One region of the Streptococcus pyogenes genome, then DNA from elsewhere that is predicted to be linked to it. Evidence: predicted binding sites of a transcription regulator. Region 1 holds the regulator's gene; each other region holds the start of a gene.

Region 1 (3,290 bases):
TTAACTGATAGCGTATTAACCAGTGTTCAGGTCGCTGAAAAAATGATGGCAGCTTTAGGAGATAAAAAACAAGAGCATTTAGTCGTATTGTATTTAGATAATCAAAATCGTATTATTGAAGAAAAAACTATTTTTATTGGGACTGTCCGACGTTCACTTGCAGAACCAAGAGAAATTTTATACTATGCCTGTAAAAATATGGCGACTAGTCTCATTGTTATTCATAATCATCCTTCAGGAAATATTGAACCTAGTTCTAACGATTATTGCTTTACTGAAAAAATAAAACGATCATGTGAAGATTTAGGCATTATCTGTCTAGATCACATTATCGTTAGCTATAAAGATTATTATAGTTTTCGAGAAAAATCAACCCTTTTTTAAGTCAGAAGTCATTGACGAATAAGCGGAACAATTGTAAATCTTCATCTCGAACACCTTGGAGAAGTTCAGGATGCCACTGAACACCTAAAAAAGGAATGGCATCGTTGGTTGATATGACTGCTTCGATGGTACCATCACGTGGATCCCTAGCGATTACTTTTAAATCCTTAGCAACAGTTTTTAAACTTTGGCGATGAAAAGAATTAATTAATGTCTTATGACCATAAATAGGATATAAGATAGAGTCTGGCTCAATAATCATTTCGTGTGATAAGAAATCAGAAGGCGCTTCTTGCCAATGTGAGTCAATGTGTTGGTTAAGATTTCCTCCTAAGGCAACATTCATTAACTGTGTACCACGACAAATCCCTAAGATTGGTTTTTTTAATGTTATAGCCTCCTTGATGATAGCTAGCTCAAATGTGTCTCGCTCTGGTGAAAAATCATCATCAAAAGCAGCCTTCTCTTCTTGATAATATTTTGGGTCAACGTTTTGCCCACCAATTAAAATGATTTTATCAACCATAGATACATAAGTTTTAGCGGCGGCTTCATCACCAATGGGTAAAAGAAGCGGCAGCCCCCCAGATTGAGTGACTGCCTGTACAAATCCAGTAGGTGCATATGACCATGGGAGATTATCCAAAGCCATATTTAGTCTTTGATTTGCAGTTATTCCAATAATCGGTTTGGTCATTATACCTCCTTAATCTAGATGATTTTGATTCATAAAATAGAGTAGTGTCTGGAGCTCACTGGTCAAATCGACAGATTGAACAATAACTCCTTTAGGAACTTGTAGGTGAACAGGAGCAAAACTCAAGATTCCTTTGATTCCTGCTTCAATAAGTTGATCAGTAACTTCTTGAGCATGAATGCTGGGAACCGTTAAGATAGCCGTTTCAATGTCAGTGTTCGCAATCCGTTCTTTGACAGATGAGATACCATGGACTGGAATATTATCAGCTGTTTTAGTACCAACAAGAGCGTTATCATCGGTATCAAAACCCATGGCAATTTGCATCTTATTACGATCATGGAAGCGGTAATGTAATAGAGCACGCCCTATATTACCGCATCCAACTAAGATAACGTTTGTTGTAGAGTGATCATTAAGCAAGTCAGCAAAAAAATTCATCAATTTGGTAACATCATAGCCAAACCCACGACGCCCCAATTCTCCAAAATAAGAAAAGTCACGGCGTACAGTAGCAGAGTCAATTCCCATTGCATCTGCAATTTGTTTAGAACTGGCTTTTTCAACTTGGTCAGCATGGAATCGTTTAAAAATACGGTAATAAAGTGATAAGCGCTTTGCAGTCGCTTTTGGAATAGATTTGTCAATAACCACTATTTTACTCCTTGTAGATTTCTCGTTAAATATGTCTGTCTTTATTGTAACAAAAAGATTGTGAAAAATGCAACATTTTGATTGTTTTTGTATGAGTTAAAAAAGCTAAAATTAGTTTTAGCACTATATAATAGTATTCATTAGGAAAGTAAGTTATGACAGTCAAAATGAACAACATGAATTAATAGCAATAGAAGCGAAATCATTTATTGACATTGTGATATGACTAAAAAAACAAAATTTAAAGTTGATTAGACGACTGTTTTGCTAAAAATTTCACGTTCTACAAGGCTGTCCATCAAGAAATAAAATTTATCTTGAAGGATTTGATTATCTTTTGTTTTAAAAATATTAACTAATCTAAGACCAGACTGATCGGTGATAGCTAATTTAAACCCTGTGAGTTCTTTATTAATAGTGATTTTTAAAGGGAAACCATCCCCTGAATTAGGTATTTTTTCGAGTAAACGTATTAATTGGTAGTGCCCTACTTTAGTTTGACTAAATGTAGTATCTCTTAGGGTATATTTTTTAATGTTTGGACTGATTGTATAAAGGTATTTACAGTCTTTAAGCTTAATTTCTTTTTCAAAAGCCATCTGTTCCTCCTAAAATATTTTTTAATGTTTGAGCTAATTGATTAACATCTTCAATGCTATTTTGATCTGAAAAACTGATACGAATTGATTCTTTTAAACGAGAAGAGTCATCCCCATAGTACGCAGCTAAAACATGACTTGGATTAACAGCTCCAGCAGTACAAGCAGAACCAGTTGATACTGCAATGCCTGCTAAGTCAAGTTGTGTTAGTAAAATAGTATTTTGGTAGCCTAAAAATCCAATATTGAGAACATGAGGAAGATAATGAGTACCTTGATTAATATAGTAGGGTAGTCCTTCTAGGAGGCTAATCAAGTGATGACGTAAACTAATAATGTGATCAGTTGATTGGTCAAGACAAGTCATAGCATCAGTCAAAGCTTGTGCCATACCAATAATACCTAACATATTTTCAGTACTTGCGCGTCGCTTTCCTTCTTGATCACCCCCGTGAAGAAGAGGGTCGATTGGTTGTCCGTTACTGTATAAAAAGCCGCATCCTTTAGGACCATGAAATTTGTGAGCAGAAGCAGATAAAAAGTCAATCCCAAGTTCGCTAGGAATAATCTTGAGTTTGCCAACAGCTTGAACGGCATCAACATGAAAAGCAGCTTGATGGTCTTTGAGCAGATTCCCAATGTCCTTAATAGGTAACAGGTCACCTGTTTCGTTATTGGCATACATTATGCTTACCAAAATGGTGTCATCTCTCAAGGCTTGTTTTAAGTCAGATAAATTTATTTGTCCATTTTGACAAGGCAAATAAGTGACCTCAAAACCAAATCGCTCTTCGAGATAGGCCATGGTATGAAGCACAGAGTGGTGCTCAATAGTAGTTGTGATGAGATGTTTGCCCTTTGCTTGATGAGCTAAAGCATAGCCTTTTATGGCCATATTATTGCTTTCAGTTCCACCGGACGTTACTATAATTTGCTGTTCACTTGCCCCCAAGTTT
Region 2 (3,290 bases), 690 kb from region 1:
GGTTTTGTAACCAGCCACCTTTTGCTTTGTTAGATGGGTTAGCACCTGGTGAGAAGAATTCCACTTGGCTAGTGTTAACTGTACCATCTTCGTTTAAGAAGACGCCGCGGTGAACTGGAGAGTTACCAGTTTGTTTAGAGTAAGCAACGTTTGAAGTGATGGTAAGAAGTGATACTGAAGCCTCAGCATTCTTGTAAAGTTTGTGGCTTGCAAGACGTGTGTGGTAAGCTTCCATCAACCATTTCGCGATGTCATCAACACGGTCGTCATCTTCACCGTAACGAGGGAAGTCACCTGTTACTTCGTAGTCATAGATGTAGCCATTTTCATCGCGGATAGTTTTAACAGTTGCGTATTTAATAGCTGACAAGGTATCAACTGTGTTAGCGAAACCACAGATACCGAATCCCATGTTAGCACGTTGGTGTGTTGGCAAGAAGGCCATTTGAACTGCTTCGTAGTTGTATTTATCAGTCATGTAGTGGATGATGTTAAGCGCATCTACATAAGTATCTGTCAACCAGTCAAGAGATTTCTCAAAGTTAGCCATAACTTCGTCGTACTCAAGAACTTCTGATGTGATTGGTTCAACAACGTTAAACACTTTGTAGTCTCTGTGAACATCATCGTAACCACCGTTAAGACCAGTAAGAAGGGCTTTAAGAACGTTTACACGAGCACCGAAGTATTGGATGTTATGACGTTGTTCTTCATTTTCTGGGTCAAGTGGTGACACACAACATGAAATACATGACATTTCACCATAACCTTCTTTAGCCATTGTTGTCACACCTTCATATTGGATAGAAGAGTGCTTGTGGCTCATTTTCATACAGTAGCGACGGAATGTTTCTGGCAGTTGGTCAGTCCAAAGAACAGTCAAGTTTGGTTCTGGAGAGTTACCAATATTATCAAGCGTGTTCAAGAAACGGTAGTCCATCTTAGTTACACGGTGACGACCATCGTTACCCATACCAGCCATAGAAGTTGTGATGAATGTTGGGTCACCTGAGTAAAGCGCATCGTAAGCTTTCGTACGACCAAATTTTACGGTACGGAGTTTAAGGACAAAATCATCAACAAATTCTTGGATTTCTGATTCTGTAAAGGTACCGCGAGCAAGGTCACGTTCTGCAAAGATATCAAGAACGATTGGCACACGTCCAAGAGAAGTAGCAGCACCGTTGATCACACGACATACAGCCATGAAAGCGATGTTTACCCATTGGATAGCTTCTTTAACGTTTTGTGCTGGGCGACGAACATCAACTCCGTAAAGGTCACCAAGTTTAACCACTTCACCAAGAGCTTGGTATTGAAGGTTAACTTCTTCGCGAAGACGAATGGATTCTTCATCGATTTCAGTGATAGCATTCCAGTCATTGACTTTTTCTTGCATCAAGTAGTCAGCACCGTAAAGAGCAAGACGAGCGTAAACACCGATGATACGTCCACGTGAGTAAGCATCTGGAAGACCAGTTACAGTGTGGGCATGACGAGCGCGACGAATATTTGAAGTATAAGCGCGGAAGATACCGTCGTTAACAGTTGTCACATACTTAGTAAAGATTTCATGTACTGCTGGGTCTGGTTCATAGCCGTTTTCTTTAAGGGTCGTTTCCGCCATACGGATACCACCTTTTGGCATGAAGTTCAATTTGAACAATTCATCGTTTTGAATACCATAAATTAATTCATTTTCTTTATCGATGAAACCAGCAGGAATGTCAGCAATTGAAGTTGGACGAGTATCGTATGGGAAACGTGTAGCTTCATAGTGTGCTTTTGTTTCTTCGATAACTTTTTTGATGTGAAGTGAACGTTCAGTAGCACCAGCCAAGAAAGATTCATCGCCATCGTATGGGGTGTAGTTAGCTTGTACAAAACGTGAGACACTTGCTTTTTCTTTCCAGTCAGTTCCTTTAAAGCCTTCCCAAGCTTTTTCGAAAACATCTGTATTGGTTTTAACAGTTGCCATAAATTTCTCCTTAAATTCTAGTAACAAAGCGATCTGTTACATTTACAATTCTAAGTTTAACACATAGGAAACGTTTTCCCAAGCAAAATTCTTGACAAAATTAAGATTCTTTTATAATACAGATTGTTGAAACAGTCACAAACTGTATTAGAATGTATTTTTTTGGCTTTAGATAGCCTAAAAGGTATAATAGAGAAAGGAGGGACTTATGCTTATTTTTCCACTGATTAATGACACGTCACGAAAAATCATCCATATTGACATGGATGCCTTTTTTGCTGCAGTTGAGGAAAGGGATAACCCTGCTTTAAAAGGAAAGCCTGTTGTGATTGGGAAAGATCCAAGAGAAACAGGTGGTCGCGGAGTTGTTTCCACTTGTAATTACGAAGCGAGAAAATATGGCATTCATTCGGCCATGAGCTCTAAGGAAGCTTATGAGCGTTGTCCCAAAGCCATTTTTATTTCAGGAAATTATGAAAAGTATCGAACAGTTGGAGACCAGATCCGCCGTATTTTTAAGCGTTATACTGATGTGGTAGAGCCTATGTCCATTGACGAGGCTTACCTTGATGTGACTGATAATAAGTTGGGGATTAAGTCAGCCGTCAAAATAGCCAAGCTGATTCAGCATGATATCTGGAAAGAAGTAGGATTGACCTGTTCAGCAGGTGTGTCTTATAACAAATTTTTGGCTAAATTGGCTAGTGATTTTGAAAAACCTCATGGCCTCACTCTAGTCTTGAAAGAAGATGCCCTGTGCTTTTTAGCCAAACTCCCCATTGAAAAGTTTCATGGTGTTGGTAAAAAATCAGTTAAAAAACTGCATGACATGGGGATTTATACAGGACAGGATTTGTTGGCAGTTCCTGAAATGACCTTGATTGATCATTTTGGTCGGTTTGGTTTTGACCTTTACCGTAAAGCGAGAGGCATCAGCAATTCTCCTGTCAAGTCTGATCGGATACGCAAGTCAATTGGCAGTGAGAGAACCTACGCTAAACTGCTTTATCAAGAAACAGACATCAAGGCAGAGATCAGTAAAAATGTTAAGCGCGTGGCCGCTCTCTTACAAGACCATAAAAAGTTAGGCAAGACCATTGTGCTCAAAGTGCGTTATGCTGATTTTACCACCTTGACAAAACGTGTCACCTTGCCAGAATTAACCAGAAATGCCGCACAAATTGAGCAAGTAGCTGGGGATATTTTTGACAGCTTAAGCGAAAATCCTGCTGGTATCCGCCTGTTAGGGGTAACCATGACCAATTTGGAGGATAAGGTAGCTGATATTTCCTTGGACCTATAGGAGAAAGAG
Region 3 (3,290 bases), 860 kb from region 1:
AAGAGATTTATAGCACTAACGTTATCACCAACTGCGTTACGTCCATACGAACCACAACCAAGAGTCAATGATGGTAAGAAAGCATTGTAAACATCCCCGATACCACCAAATGTAGAAGGTGAATTCCAGATGACGCGGATAGCACGGATTCTAGTTCCAAATTCTTTTGCCAATTCTGCATCTGCTGTATGAATGGCAGCTGAGTGACCGAGTCCATTAAATTCAACCATTTGACGAGCTTTTTCAACACCGTCTTCACGTGATTCAGATTTTAAAACAGCAATGACTGGAGATAATTTTTCACGTGTTAAAGGCTCATTTTCTGAAACTTCTTTACATTCTGCAGCAAGAATATTGGTTCCTTCTGGAACAGTAAATCCAGCTTGTTCTGCAATCCAAGTAGCTGGTTTTCCTACAATATTTGGATTTAATTTTGCACCAGCACAGTTTTTGCTATTTGCTTTGGCACCAAAACAGAATTCTTCAAGAAGGGCTTTTTCTTTTTTATTTACAAAATAAGTATGGTAAGATTTGAATTCTGCTACAAAATCGTCATAGATTTCTTTATCGATGATAACAGCTTGTTCAGAGGCACAGACCATACCATTATCAAATGATTTAGACATCACAATATCATGAGCGGCTTGACGGATATTAGCTGATTTTTCAACATAAGCTGGAACGTTACCAGCACCTACCCCAAGGGCAGGTTTCCCACATGAGTATGCCGCTTTAACCATCGCATTTCCACCTGTCGCAAGGATAGTGGCAATGCCGTCATGATTCATCAAAGCATTTGTTGCTTCAAGTGATGGTGTTTCAACCCACTGCACACAATTTTCAGGAGCACCAGCGGCAATAGCAGCATCACGAACAATACGAGCGGCATGTGCTGATGATTCTTGTGCTGATGGGTGAAAGGCAAAAATAATTGGATTACGTGTTTTTAACGAAATCAAAGATTTAAAGATAGCTGTTGAAGTTGGGTTAGTTGTTGGTGTAATCCCACAGATAACACCCACCGGCTCAGCAATTAATGTCAAACCTGTCACATCATCTTCTTCAATAATTCCTACTGTTTTTTGATGGCGCATGTTATTAACCACATGCTCACAAGCAAATAGATTTTTTGTTGCTTTATCTTCAAAGACACCGCGACCTGTTTCTTCATAAGCATGTTTAGCAAGTTCACCGTGAGCATCCAAAGCAGCAACAGAAGCTTTGGCTACGATATAATCAACTTGTTCTTGGTCAAGCTTACGCATCTCTTCAAGAGCAGCTAAACCTTTTTGAACAAGAGCATCAATTGTCACAGAAACAGAGGTTGTTTCAACAGTATTATGTCCTTCAGTCATTTGAGACTCCTTTATATTGTTAAAAGTTTCACAATTTTGTTTACAAAATTATTATAGCACTTTTTGAAATTTTGTAAATCATTTCACAATAAATTTGTGAAGTTTTTTTCAAATTATTTCTGAAATCCTATGGTATCAATATTCTTCATTAACTTTTTTTCAGAAATATATCTAAAAAAAGCCGTTTTATTTCTGAAACCGCTTTCTTTTAAAAACCTCAAAGTACTACTATTTTACCATCATCATTTGTTCACAAGAAAAAGCCAGAGCACAATGGATCTGACTTATCTCTTAGACATTTTTTAACTTTATTTAGCTGGTTTTTTAGCTGACTTCTCAACAGCAGTCTGGATTGTGGAGACATATAGTTCTGCTCCTTGACTATCTTCACTATAATGAACACCATCACTGCCATACCAAATATCTGGATGTTCAACAGCAACTTTATACCAGTCTGCAATAGTGACATACTTGTATTTTTTGGACAATTTAAGACCATAGTCTCTAGCTTCTGCAACCTGACTGGCATTTTTGGCATTATATGGAGAAACCAAAACTAAACGATGACCTTTTGGCAATGCCTCAATAAAAGACTGAACTGCTTGAGAATAGTTGTCAAGCGAGTTAACACCTACTGCTAAGACAACAGTCTTAGATAGACTCTTAGATTTAATTTGGTTATTAAATAAATCGAAAGCTTCTTTAAAATTCCGACTGACCGCTGCATCCAGTTGCGCTTGTGGCATAATTTGTGAGAATGCTGCACTAGAGCGTAATGCTACAGAATCACCAATAATACCTACGTCACTCAAAGCATTAGCGTCTCCTGCAGCTAGTGTATGTGTCCGCTCCATATTACTTTGAGCCTGTTGTAGGGAACTGACCAACAATTGTTTCTCAAACTTACCAACTTTAGGCGCTATCATACAAGTTCCTAAAGTTAATAATGCTAAGGCGAGAGACCCTCCTACAATCCACTTATAGTAAGGAGAACAGTCAATTTCTAAACCAAGCAGGTTTGGTTTTCTCCCTTGGACCAAAGGTTCCACAATATAGTAAGACACAGTGGCAAACAAGATTGAAAAGAAAACTGTTAGAATAACTGCCAAAATATGAGACATTAATTGGCTAAAAATAATGTAAAATGGCCAATGGAAGAGGTAAATCCCATAGCTAATATCAGCTATATAAGTGATAGCTTTAGGCTCTTGTACATCTGGTGTTTGCTCATGAAGAACACGCGCTGCATAAATCATAATTGATGCGAATAAGCTAGCCAAAGCAAAGCCAAATAGATAGGTCGTGATATGGTTAAAATCCAATGTGACCGTTAGCACAAGCAAAAGTGTAAATGCTCCAATCATAGCAGCAAGGACATACTGGCGCGGCCATAAACGTACATTTTTTTGAAATCGAACAGTAGTCTCGTTAATACCTGTTATCGTGGCAAACATCGCCCCTAAAAAGAAGGGAAAACTGTGAGAAAGACTCGAAAAATAAATCAGGGAAAAATTTGAGGTCATAAAAGATCTTATAAACATGCTCAAGAAACTAATAGCAAATATTCCCAAAGAAATCAAAAACAGTAGTCCTCTCAGTTGTTTCTGAGTCTCCTTGCGTCTAGCTAATAACCAAACAAATACACCCCAAAACAAGTAAAAATGAACTTCAATAGCTAAGCTCCACGTATGAACAAAGAGATGTGGAATAAATTGGCTTTCATAACTACTTCCCGTCAATATTTCATAAATATTAGTGGTAAATCCTAAAACAGCTGTAATCTGACTTCCTATATTAGCAATGAAATCCTTCTTAATTAAAAACGTAAAAGGAATGGTCAATAAAATCATTAACACCAAAGGAGGAACAATTCGATAAAAGCGTCTTTTTAAAAAACCGATAATATCGATAGACTCTTTTTTTGTGTATTCATCA

What was found. The regulator Rex, encoded in region 1, represses fermentation and respiration genes when NADH is low (regulators of the CRP and FNR family bind a similar motif). The targets are predictions, from matches to a motif close to TTGTGAANTANTTCACAA.
Region 2: a site for Rex is predicted at 2,102-2,119, ahead of pflB (formate C-acetyltransferase). Genes of this name have one in related genera too.
Region 3: a site for Rex is predicted at 1,427-1,444, ahead of adhE (bifunctional acetaldehyde-CoA/alcohol dehydrogenase). Genes of this name have one in related genera too.

Annotation. Positions count from the first base shown of each region.
Region 1 is NZ_LN831034.1:911,852-915,141, forward strand. It holds gene radC (RadC family protein) at 1-384, shown strand, start outside; gene B6D67_RS04900 (gamma-glutamyl-gamma-aminobutyrate hydrolase family protein) at 386-1,081, opposite strand; gene B6D67_RS04905 (redox-sensing transcriptional repressor Rex) at 1,091-1,735, opposite strand; gene B6D67_RS04910 (DUF1831 domain-containing protein) at 1,987-2,334, opposite strand; gene B6D67_RS04915 (cysteine desulfurase family protein) at 2,324-3,290, opposite strand, start outside.
Region 2 is NZ_LN831034.1:1,605,778-1,609,067, reverse strand. It holds gene pflB (formate C-acetyltransferase) at 1-1,978, opposite strand, end outside; gene dinB (DNA polymerase IV) at 2,187-3,281, shown strand.
Region 3 is NZ_LN831034.1:56,374-59,663, reverse strand. It holds gene adhE (bifunctional acetaldehyde-CoA/alcohol dehydrogenase) at 1-1,355, opposite strand, end outside; gene B6D67_RS00345 (acyltransferase family protein) at 1,664-3,290, opposite strand, start outside.